2 regions of the Bacillus sp. MT94 genome follow, and region 2 is predicted to be linked to the other one. Evidence: a T-box and tRNA genes for the amino acid it is inferred to sense, from the RefSeq annotation. Region 2 holds a T-box; the other holds one or more tRNA genes.
The links. The T-box of region 2 lies ahead of argS (arginine--tRNA ligase). A T-box ahead of a tRNA ligase gene usually reads a tRNA of that ligase, here a tRNA-Arg.

Region 1 (6,262 bases), on a different contig from region 2:
TTGCAGTTGAATCTGGTAAAGGTGATTTTATCGCTCTCATTATTTTAAGTATTGTATTTCAAGGTACACCTATGTCTCTCATTTTATTGTTGAATGAATTATTCAAGAAAAAGCAACTATACGTCATTTCTATGAGATTTCTAAAAATCGATATTGCAATTGGAATTATTTTACTATTACTCTCTAATTTAACGATGTTCATTCCATTTCCAATAGTTAATACCGATGGATTAGAACTAATTTACCTTTCAATAAATATTATCTTTTGTATATATTTTTTAATCCGTGCCTATATCAAATATCACAGTACAGTACATAAACCATTTTTAAAATTAATGCTCACGATTCATTCCATTGCCTTCTTTCCGTTCGTTACACTCTATGCTCTTCCAGATGCAATATTCAGAACACCGATTCTCTCAGCAGATATTGGCGCTATGTTCCTAATCGCTCTTCCAATCGGTTATTTTTATTTAGTAGCGACGAAGCAGATTTTTGATATAGAGTTTGTATTTGATCGTTTACGGTATTACGCATTTCTGTCACTAATTCCAACTCTATTAATTGCAATCATTACGAGCTGGAGCATTTATTACAAAGACAATTTTCTCTCTCGACTGCTGCAAAGTTTTATTATTATTTTTCCGTTAAATATTCTATTTCTCATATTAAAAGAAAGATTAGATTTTACATTTCGTAATCACCTCTTTCGGACTAAAACAAACTTATACGTAAACATTGAACAGTTTACCGCACAGCTATCATCTATTATGAAAACAGAAGAGTTAGAGAAAAAATTCACTAATGAAATCGTTTCAATGTTGAAACCTTCTTTTATTCAATTTGTTCAATATGATATGAAAGAAAACACATATACACAATGCAACGGATATGGACAAACGAAAGATTTCACACTTTCTAAAAAGAAAAAATGGAGTATGGCAGCATTACTAATTAATGATTTATTAGAGGATGATGGATGCATCGGTATTTACTTATACTCTACTAAACATATAAAACACTACATCTGGATTGGAACAAAAGTGAATAATATTAAATATAATACGCATGAAAAATCATGGTTCATCACTGTCACGACATACGTCCGTCTTATTTACGAAAACTTGTATACCATTAATGAAATTATTCATTCTCTAGAGCAGGAGAGTTTAGAATCCAAAACAAATTCTGCAAGCTTATCACGCCTACTCTTTCAAATTTCTGAACAAGAAAGGCGCCGACTTGCTTCAGATTTACACGACTCTGCATTACAAGATCAAATTGTATGGTACCGCAAACTAGACTCTTTATTAAAAAACAAATCCGTTCCACTAGAATTAAAAAATGAACTAAAAAAAATCCATTTCGGTATGCACGATGTAATACAACAAATTCGCGACACATGTAATGAATTGCGTCCATCACTTTTATCAGATGCTGGTTTAATTGGTGCATTAAGAGAATTGCTAGCCCAAACACAATTGCGTGTGCAGTTTCAAATTCAATTTGATCATGAATCAATTCAAGAACATCATTACGATTTTGACAAAATTTTATCTTTATATCGTATCATTCAAGAACTACTAACAAACGCAGATAAACATTCCGAGGCAACCATCGTATCGATTTTTTTATGGGAAGAGAATAACTGTATTTTCCTAGACTACCGAGACAACGGCAAAGGTTTTAATATAGACACTCCCTACTCTCCTAAGCAGCATATGGGGCTTTCCGGTATAAAAGGAAGGCTTCAATCAATTGGTGGAGAAATACATATAGTATCCGAAGCTAAAAAAGGACTTCAAATAAACATTACAGTTCCGAGGTGGTAAATAATGATTCGAGTATTAATTGTAGATGATCATCAAATTGTAGGCGAAGGAACAAAGAGCATGATTGAATTAGAAGAAGATATGCAAGCAGAATATATTTTAAATGAACAGGAAGCACTCATAAAAAGTGACGCTACACCTTTTGACGTATACCTCTTGGATATGAATATGCCCAATTGTAGTGGTATTGAACTCGCTCAGAAAATATTACATATTCAAACAGATGCAAAAATCATTTTATATACAGGTTTTGAATACGTATCCCAATTCAATTTATTAATAAACTCTGGTATCAGCGGCATTATTAGTAAATCAGCTTCTCAACAAGAGCTATTAATGGCAATTCGTGCAGCTGTAAACGGATATACTTTACTTCCTATTTCGTTATTACGTCAACTACGTACAGACGATATAACAACTCAACAACTTAAAAATAAAACCGCTCTTCTTACACAAAAAGAATTAGAAATCTTAGAATCCGTCTCTAAAGGAAGTAGCAATAAACAAATTGCTGATGAACTGTACATGAGTTCAAGAGCTGTAGAATACAACCTAACAAAAATCTTCAAAAAATTAAAAGTAGGATCACGCTCCGAAGCTTTAACAGAAGCAATGAGACAAGGCATTTTGAAAGTACACATATAAAATGAAACTTCCATCAGTTTGTTTTGTTTAACCCTTAAATAATGAGATAAATAAAAAAAGTCCTAACCTACAAAACGTAAGTTAGGACTTTTTAACGCGCCCAGAGGGATTCGAACCCCCGGCAGACGTGGTACCGGAAACCACCGCTCTATCCGACTGAGCTATGGGCGCATGATTATAGAAAACACTTCATTTTCTTCTCATAATAATAGCAATAAAATCCATCTAAATCAATAAAAATATCCCCGTAATACCTTATGCATCTTAGCTAAAAGCATATAAAATCTATTTCACCCCTAAATTTTCCAATCATAAATTCACCCCAACTCACAAATTATAATCTTTGAATTGATATTCCAAAGGGGGCTTCATTCAATGACTGTAATTACAAAATTAAAGCAGACTGTTTCTGGATTAAAAAGTGCCCAAGCTAGCTTAGAGGGATTCGCTCTTGATACGGATAACCAACAAGCTAAGCAACTTTTCCAAACAGCTGCGCAGCAAACACAAACGATTATCGATTCTTTAAACCCACGTGTTGAAGAAGTCCAACAAGAAGAACCACAATACTCACAGCAATAACGAACCAATCTTGCTGTGAAATAGAAAAAGGATGATATGCAGTCATCCTTTTTCTATCACATTACATATTGCAATAGAAATGGAATGATAATTATGCGAAAACTCGGCCTCATAACCGCATTATTTGCACTTCTATTTAGCTCTTTTACCGGATGTGATAATAGTCCTTTAGATAAAAAAGTGAAAGAAGAAGCAAAACGAACGGAGAAAGAAAAAGGTCCAAAGTTAACAAAGACGAGTACGGAATCCTTTAATCAATCTATATCACAAGGAGCGAAGAAAAGAGCTCTCGCTATGGATGAAATTATAAAAAGCACAGCAGTGAATTCAAATTTAGATCTCTACATAGCAGTTACACCTGAGCATCACGAAAGGTTTGGATTAAAGCCGTTGCGCAGCAAACTTCAAAAGCAACTAAGTGATGAGCACCCTACTTTCGATGTTCGTGTCAGTACAGATAAAAAAATCTTTATGTTACTCGAAAAACTCGAAAGAAAAATTAAGGAAAAAGAAGTATCTAAAGATGAAATTAATAAACAATTAAAATTCATTGGTAAAAAAATGGAGTCTAACACTTAACGCTTTTTAAAAGAAAAGGAAGGATTGCAATGTCTAGTAAAGATAAAAACTTAACCCCTGTACAACAGGAGTATAAAAAATTCGAACAAGAACGCGAACCGAAACGACCTGTCTTAAAAAATTGTATAAAAGCCTTTTTCGTCGGTGGTTTTATTTGCTTCATCGGACAACTCATTTCTACTTTTTACATCACATATTTTGATTTCACTGAACGCTCAGCAGGCAATCCAACAGTCGCAACGCTCATTTTCATCTCCATGTTACTAACTGGATTTGGTATATACGATCGTTTTGGACAGTTTGCCGGTGCTGGTACAGCTGTACCTGTTACTGGATTTGGTAACTCTGTTATTGCCGCATGTATTGAGCATCGAACGGAAGGATTTGTCCTTGGCGTTGGCGGCAATATGTTTAAACTAGCTGGTTCTGTTATTTTATTTGGTGTATTTTCCGCTTTCGTCATCGCACTTATTAAAACTATTCTCGTTCAATGGGGAGGGCTATAAATGTTACAAGGACACCGAACGTGGGTATTTGAAAACAAACCAGTCATTATCTCAACAGGGGTTGTCGGTGGACCATTTGAAGCAAAGGGGAACATCCCAGAAGACTTCGATATCCTTCATGAAGATTTATGGCTCGGACAAGATTCCTATGAAAAAGCACATAAGATTTTATTCGAAGAAGCTTGTAGTCGCGCTACTGAAAAAGCAGAGCTTCGTAAAGATGATATTCAATTCGTACTCGCAGGAGATTTAATTAATCAAATTACTCCAACAAGCTTTGCTTGCCGCACACTTGGGACTCCTTATCTCGGATTATTCGGGGCTTGCTCTACTTCTATGGAAGGTTTAGCACTTGGGGCAAGTATCGTAAATGCAAAAGGTGCAAAATATTTATTAACTGGAGCTTCAAGCCATAATACAGCTGTAGAAAAACAGTTCCGCTACCCTACCGAATACGGTGGACAAAAGCCGCCTACTGCACAGTGGACAGTAACCGGAGCAGGAGCCGCTATTTTAAGCGATACTGGACACGGTCCAAGAGTAACCTCTGCAACAATCGGCCGAGTGGTTGATATGGGATTAACGGATCCATTTAATATGGGAGGCGCAATGGCTCCAGCTGCAGTTGATACAATTGAAGCCCATTTACGTGAACGTCAAATTGATGCCTCTTACTACGATTTAATCGTAACAGGCGATCTCGGACATGTAGGACGCGAAATTGCTTATGACTTACTACATAAACACGGAACGAAAGTAACGAGCGAACAATTTCAAGATTGCGGAATTATCATTTATAGAGAAGGACAACCTGTCATAGCTGGTGCTAGCGGACCTGGATGTTCCGCAACAGTCGTATACGGTCATTTATTAAACCGAATGAAAAGAGGAGAGTTCAAAAAAATACTTGTCGTTGCGACAGGCGCTTTACTATCTCCACTTACATTCCAACAAGAAGAAACGATTCCGTGTATCGCTCACGCCGTTTCGATTGAATTTGGAGGTGCAACGCAATGATTTTTTTCTGGGCTTTCGTCATTGGCGGACTTATATGTGTAATCGGCCAACTTATGTTTGATGTCGGCAAACTAACACCTGCTCATACAATGGCAACACTCGTTGTTGCTGGAGCTATATTAGATGGATTTAATTTGTATGAGCCATTAATTGATTTCGCTGGAGCCGGGGCAACTGTACCTATTACAAGCTTTGGTAATGCCCTCGTTCATGGCGCAATGGAAGAAGCTGCAAAACATGGCATCGTTGGCGTTATTACCGGCATGTTTAAAGTAACGAGCGCCGGTGTATCAGCGGCTATTATTTTCGGCTTCATTGGAGCATTGTTATTCAAACCGAAAGGATAAGAGGTGTTTATATGACTGTTATCGCTAGCGTAAAAACTTGCCTTGCTAGTGTAAGGGGCGCTCAAGCAAGTTTAAGCTCCCTTTCATTAAATTCACAAGACGAAGAATCAAAACGCGTATTTCATGAATGTATGTTAGAAATGGACAGCGTCATCGCTGATTTAAAGGATAGAATTTCAGTATTAGAACGTGAAGAACCTCAATATAAAGGGTTTTAAGTAGACTGGAGGAAACGACTATGTCTCACCTGCCGGAATGGACACTTGTCATTCTTCGCTCTGTATTCATATTAATTATTTTATTCGCTATTACGAAATGGTTAGGCAAAAGACAAATCTCTCAGCTTTCCTTTTTTGAATACATAGCCGGAATGACGATTGGTGACATCGCTGCCCAAGTATCTACAGGGCTCGATTCAAAATTTTTTCACGGCGTCTTTGCGATACTCATTTTCGCTGTGGTACCTTTTTTAACAGGAATCCTCTCTTTAAAGAACAAAACAGCTCGGGACTTCTTTGAAGGGAAATCTACCGTATTAATAAAAGACGGAAAGATACTCGAAGATAACTTAAAGAAAGAAAAATATACGAGTGACGAATTACTGGAACTTCTCCGCGGAAAAAGTGCGTTCAGCGTAGCTGAAGTCGAATTTGCTGTCTTAGAACCGAGCGGAGAATTAAATGTATTATTAAAGAAAGATTCCCAGCCACTTACAGCAAAAGACATCGGTTTAAAAGTACCAAACGAGAAAGAA
Region 2 (6,262 bases):
TTTTCTTGTAATTTACTATATTCTACAAGAACTGGTTCTATAAAGTTTGGATCTTGAACATAGAAAGCTTGCAATGTATCATCATATCCAGATAGAACTTGTACGTGTGAAGCATGCTCAATATCTATACTTAATAAAACAGGAATTCCTTCATCAATCAGTCTCTTATAATTCTCTTCATTCCCTTTAAAATAACGATATTCATAACCTAATTCTTCTAAATAAGAAACAGTATCTGAAAACTTCGATCCTGTCATATCAAAAATAAACTCTGCTATTTCATCTTGTGTACGTGTCTCTCCCCATATACGCAACATCATCTCTAAACTTGTCGGAACACAATAATTATCCTTTTGTACAATAGGAACTATCGGCAAGTGAACCTTTTTTCCATCCGGATTTTTTTCTAAATTATGATATAAAGATTCTTTTAAACTCTTTTCTTTTTTTAATAGCTTTTGTAAATCTGCAAATTTATTCATTTTGTAAAGCGCTTCTGCACGTAAATGTACAAAGTAAGTATTATAGGCATGATATGGCAGCTGAGTATTTATGTTATCTATTACCGCTAACATCTCTTCATATTGCTCTAAATCTAATAAATACTTTACCTTCTCAAAATGAAAATATGGTACTTGTGGGAACTTTACAATCGCATCATCAATTAACTGTATCGCACGTTTTTGTTCTCCTTTATTTGCATACAATTGTGATAATAAATAGGTAGATAACTCTTCACAATCTTCATGCTGCATGCCAGCAATAAATTGTTCTTCCGCTTTCTCCCATTCGCCTGTATGCATATAAACGTAGCCCCATTTATCAAACACTACGCGCGTACTATATTCCTCTGCTTTTTGCATATACATTAGCGCTTCTTCATTTCTTTTCATTTCTAAAAGACATCGTACTAATGTAAAATATGTTTTCGCTAAAAAATCTGCATCTATTTCTTCTTTACTTAACTCTTCTAAAGAAGATTTTAACAACTGCTCTGCTTCAAGAATTTTCCGCTCATCAATTAACTCATCACAATATAAAGAGAGCGTTCTCATATTTGGGAATTTTTTATAAGCGTAACGAATGAGGAATGAACTGTATTGGTGCATAAGCCCTTCATCAGTAAGGCGAATTAATATATCGAACTCCTTATGCGAAATAATATTGGCAAGCCAATTCTTCACATAGGATAAAGTATTCGTTTCTTTTATATATGCAATTTCATTATTTATTTCCTGTAATCCATCTACAAATCTCTTGTCTTTTAAACAAGTTTCTAACTGCTTAAAATCTAGCATGCATTCACCTCGAATTTATATTTATACTGCTACTTGCTTAGATTTTACACACCATATAGTATGTATTCAACTAAAATCTCTTATAATGGATGGTATTAATTAATATTATTCAAATTTATAACAAAATATAGTAAAAATGATTGTTTTTCTCCGTATTTTGTTTAATTATATGGAATAACGTAACATGCGGTTTTAATCTTGTAGAAGCTGAAATTAGTACATAAAATTATATCAGCGATAATTCAAATATATCGGCGATTTTCAAATTATATCGACATTAAACGACGATCCTTATATATCATGACTTTTAACATACTATGTCACCAAATGTAATTTTCATATTCGGAGCGTATACTAAAGAAGAATGCACCTGAAATATTTTAAAAAATCGTAGTTCAGCTTCATATTGAGCTAGCGCATCATCATATGTTAATCCTCTAGCCATTAAACGTTCTACAAATTGTTGCTTATCACCCGGATCACCTGCAATCCCCTCTTCTTTTAATGATTGATACAAATCGTTTTTATCATTGTGATGCATATTTGAATCTAAAAAGTTCACTTTATCGCTTACTCTACATTCAATATTTTTCACACCTAATTCACTTAAATATATTGGTATTTTCATACCAATATTTCCATCTTTTCCACTCCTCTGCGTGTCACTTTCAAATAAATTCTGCAAAATGCCTAGCTGGATAATTTCCGATTGGTTCTCTCCATCCAAAGTGTATGAAGACATATTTGATATCCAATGTGGTTCAAAACAGATTATTTTCCCGCCACTTTTAACTGAATGAATCATTTTTTGTAGCATCGTTTTTGGTGAACTCATATGTAATAAGAAGGCATGACAAATTGCTATATCGTATGTATCGTTCAATTCAATTTCTATAGCATCTCCCTCCAGAAATTCTGACTCGTACGGAAGTGAACGAAACAACTCTCTCGCTTCAGCTAATAATGTTTCTCCACTATCAATGCCTGTATACTTTGATCCTTCTGGAAGTAAAGGCATTAATAATAAGCCTAAATAACCATATCCACAACCATAATCAACAACATGGACTGGCTCAGAAATCTTCCAAACTGAATTCACTAGAAAACTTACATAATCGCTATTGTAATATAAATCTCTCGTATTTTTTAAATACGCTAGTTTACTGTTCCAATCGTATGTTTCCAACCTCTAACGCCTCCTTTTATATACACCCCTTACAATTCTCCATTTAACAAAACATTCCTACATTTTTAACAATTACCCAAGAAATTGGTTTTAATAAGGTGAGATTACTGCTTACATGACTCCTATACCAAATAAAAAGGCATACATATCTGTAATGATACATACACCTTTTATGCTACATCTCCTCAGGAGCCTCCACCCCAAGTAAACGTAATCCTTCTTTTAATACAACCGTCACAGCATAAACCAATGCGAGTCTGCTGTCTTTTTCTTCACTCTCTTCTAATATACGAACATTACCGTAATATTTATTGAACGATTGTGCTACATCTAATACATATTTCGAAATAATCGATGGCTCATTTTTATTGAAAGCTGCTTCAATTACTTGTGGGAATTTGTTTAGTAATTTTACGACACTCCAGCTATGATCGTCTTTTAAAGCAAACGTACATGTTTCAAATTCTACACTTTCTTTTCTTAAAATAGAGCAAGCACGTGCATGTGTGTACTGTACGTAAGGGCCTGTTTCTCCTTCAAATTTCAGCATGTTTTCTAATGAGAATTCAATATTGTGCATACGCTCATTTTTTAAATCGTGGAAGATGATTGCACCAACACCGACTTGCTTTGCTACTACTTCTTTTTGTTTTAAGTTTGGATTTTTCTCTTCAATATTTTGTTTTGCAAGTTCGATTGCTTCTTCGAGTACTTCTTCAAGTAAAATAACTCTTCCTTTACGTGTCGACATTTTCTTACCATCTTTTAAAATGAAGCCAAACGGTACGTGTTCCATACCATCAACCCAAGTATAGCCAAGTTTTTTTAATACGGTGAAAAATTGATTGAAATGTAAGCTTTGTTCTGGACCAACAACATATAGCGCTTTATCAAACCCATAAGTGTTTTGACGATATAAAGCTGCCGTTAAGTCACGCGTTGCATAAATCGTCGCACCATCTGATTTTCTAATTAAGCAAGGCGGCATTCCTTCTTCTTCTAAATTAACGACTAATGCACCTTCTGATTCTTCAAGCAACTCATGTTCTTCTAAAATCCCAATAAAATCTTCCATTAAATTATTATAAAATGCTTCTCCCTGAAAATTAGTAAATTCTACGCCGAGAAGTTCATAAATGCGCGAAAATTCTTTAAGGGACTCATGACGGAACCAATTCCAAAGCTCTACCGCTTCTTCATCACCTTCTTCTAATTTCTTAAACCAAGCACGTCCTTCTTCTTCTAGTTCTTCGTCGTCTTTTACCTCTTCATGGAATTGGACATATAACTTAAATAGCTCACGTATTGGATCTTCTTTAACTACTGCTTCATTTCCCCATTTTTTATAAGCCGTAATTAACTTTCCAAACTGTGTTCCCCAATCTCCTATATAATTAATCCCTACAACTTCATAGCCACATTTTTCAGCGATATGTTTCAGCGAATTTCCTATCATTGTAGAACGTAAATGCCCCATCGAAAAAGGTTTCGCGATATTAGGAGAGGAATAATCAATTACTACTGTTTTTTCACAGCCAAAGTGGTTTTGACCGAACTCTTCTTTCTCCGCTAAAACTGTTTTTAATACTGCATCACTTACAGTTTCACGATTGAAAAATACATTTACATACGGACCAACGGCTTCTACTTTCGTAAAAAACGGATCATTTAATTTCTCAGCAACTTCCTTTGCGATAAGAGCTGGTGCTTTTTTATATTGCTTCGCTAATGAAAAACATGGGAACGCTGCATCTCCAAATTCATCTTGTTTCGGTGTTTCAATTAAATCTAAAATTTGTTTTTGCGTTAATTCATTCGTGAAAATATTAGATAAACTTTCCGCAAACTGCATTTTATAATCCATGATACAACCTCCTTATTTTTTAAAACACAAAAAACTCGTCTCTAAAAAAGAGACGAGTTTTAACCCGTGGTACCACCCTTGTTGTTCGTTACGAACCACTTTCCCGTTTATAACGAGGACAGGGGGGCCTCGGCTTTCTCTACTATTCGTTCAAGAAGCATCTCCGAAGTGCGCTTCATCTTTTTCTTCCGTACTAGGCTCACACCATCCCTAGCTCGCTTTCCTTCTAAAAAAGACTACTCTCTTCATCACAGACAGTATATTTAATTAATTATTGCTTATTATACATCTTTTCAAACAATTAGCAAGGGTCAATTACACCAAAATGAAACTTAGCACTTTTTCTTTTGTATACATGAAAATTGTGTTTTTCAAATCTAGAACTACGAAAATGATCTTTTAAAACAACACGTTTTCTCGCCACTCGTTTTGCCTCCGCAATTGTTTCGTCAGTAATATCATGATACAAAGCGAAGTGTTTTAATCCTTTAATTCCATCGGATTCTATGACAGTTTCTTCAAACATCGGATCAAGGTAAACGACATCATAACTATTGTCTTCACATTGCGCTAAAAATGAAAAATGCTCCGTTTGCTTTACTTGGATTCTTTGCATTGCTTCATCGATTTCAGAAACAGATGAAGACCATGTTTTCAAACCATTTTCCATAATATAAGCCATATATTCATTGCCTTCAAGTCCTGTTACTGTTCCACTTTCACCAACAACATAACTAGCTACAACACTATCTGATGCCATACCAAGCGTACAATCTAACACTCTCATTCCGCTCTCTAATTTAGCAGCTTGTACAAACGGATCGTGCTCTCCACGCATTAACCTTTTCACACGAAACATCGCTGAGTTCGGATGAAAGAAAAATGATTCTTCCGTACCTTTCGGATAAATAGCTAATCGGTTCTTTCCTACGACAAGTACATCTTGTTCATACTGTTCATGCAGCTTATGTACTGGTATGTCATTACGTTTAACGAAAGAAGCATTTAATTCTGCTGCTACCTTGTTTGCATAATCTGTCATTTCTTTGTTCGTTCTTCCTGCTGTTGTTACTATCATTCTTTCACCTCTATATAAAGAAAAGAGGGAGATTTACTCTCCCCCTTCTTTTAGCAATTCTTTTCGAAAGCTTGCTCTAAGTTCGTAATAATTTCGTCCATAGTTGCACCTTCAATTTCATGACGGTGAATGAAGTGAACAACTTCTTTTCCTTTTAATAATGCCATAGATGGTGAAGATGGAGGAATTTCTCCGAAGTATTCACGCATTTTTGCAGTAGCATCTTTATCTTGACCTGCGAATACAGTTACAAGATGATCAGGTTGTTTTTCAGCACGAACAACCGCTTGACCTGCTGATGGACGTGCTAAACCAGCTGCACAACCACAAACAGAGTTTACAACTACTAAAGTTGTACCTGATGTATTTTCCATAAATTCTGTTACAGCTTCTTCTGTAGTTAACTCTTCAAACCCAGAACGCACTAACTCTTGGCGCATTGGGATTACCATTTGGCGCATGTATTCTTCATAAGCATTTGACATCTTGTAATCTCTCCTTCAACTTTCATTCCAAATTCATCATATCACGCTCTATTAATAGGTGCAAAAGAAAGATAACGATGATTTCATTTTTTTGTAGGGATTTCACAAACCCCACCGCGGCAATGTCCCACTGGAACAAGTTTTCTATTATTAGCGATATAATCGTATACTTTACTTCCAAAACCAAGTACGATGGATAGCTTTATAAAAGGAACGGCAAACCAATAAGATGGAACGGCCTTTGCTAATACATCTATGCTCTGAATGCCGTCATACCACTTATTATTTTTAAAAATATACAGTCTTTGTTCCATCTTACTTTGTAGTTCTTGAGAAAGCTTATATTTCTCA

Region 1: it encodes a tRNA-Arg, which carries the amino acid that the T-box ahead of argS (arginine--tRNA ligase) is inferred to sense. The anticodon was not compared.

The regions. Positions count from the first base shown of each region.
Region 1 is NZ_JBXAEZ010000004.1:212,663-218,924, forward strand. Features, by position in the region: gene AC1Q51_RS16285 (sensor histidine kinase) at 1-1,832, shown strand, start outside; gene AC1Q51_RS16290 (response regulator transcription factor) at 1,836-2,477, shown strand; tRNA gene AC1Q51_RS16295 (tRNA-Arg) at 2,573-2,648, opposite strand; gene AC1Q51_RS16300 (DUF1657 domain-containing protein) at 2,853-3,059, shown strand; gene AC1Q51_RS16305 (YhcN/YlaJ family sporulation lipoprotein) at 3,153-3,638, shown strand; gene spoVAC (stage V sporulation protein AC) at 3,668-4,144, shown strand; gene spoVAD (stage V sporulation protein AD) at 4,145-5,161, shown strand; gene spoVAE (stage V sporulation protein AE) at 5,158-5,508, shown strand; gene AC1Q51_RS16325 (DUF1657 domain-containing protein) at 5,520-5,726, shown strand; gene AC1Q51_RS16330 (DUF421 domain-containing protein) at 5,747-6,262, shown strand, end outside.
Region 2 is NZ_JBXAEZ010000001.1:396,620-402,881, reverse strand. Features, by position in the region: gene AC1Q51_RS02005 (bacteriocin-processing peptidase family protein) at 1-1,298, opposite strand, end outside; gene AC1Q51_RS02000 (class I SAM-dependent methyltransferase) at 1,606-2,484, opposite strand; gene argS (arginine--tRNA ligase) at 2,660-4,348, opposite strand; T-box leader at 4,394-4,609, opposite strand; gene AC1Q51_RS01990 (class I SAM-dependent methyltransferase) at 4,650-5,426, opposite strand; gene AC1Q51_RS01985 (BrxA/BrxB family bacilliredoxin) at 5,477-5,911, opposite strand; gene AC1Q51_RS01980 (thiol-disulfide oxidoreductase DCC family protein) at 5,995-6,262, opposite strand, start outside.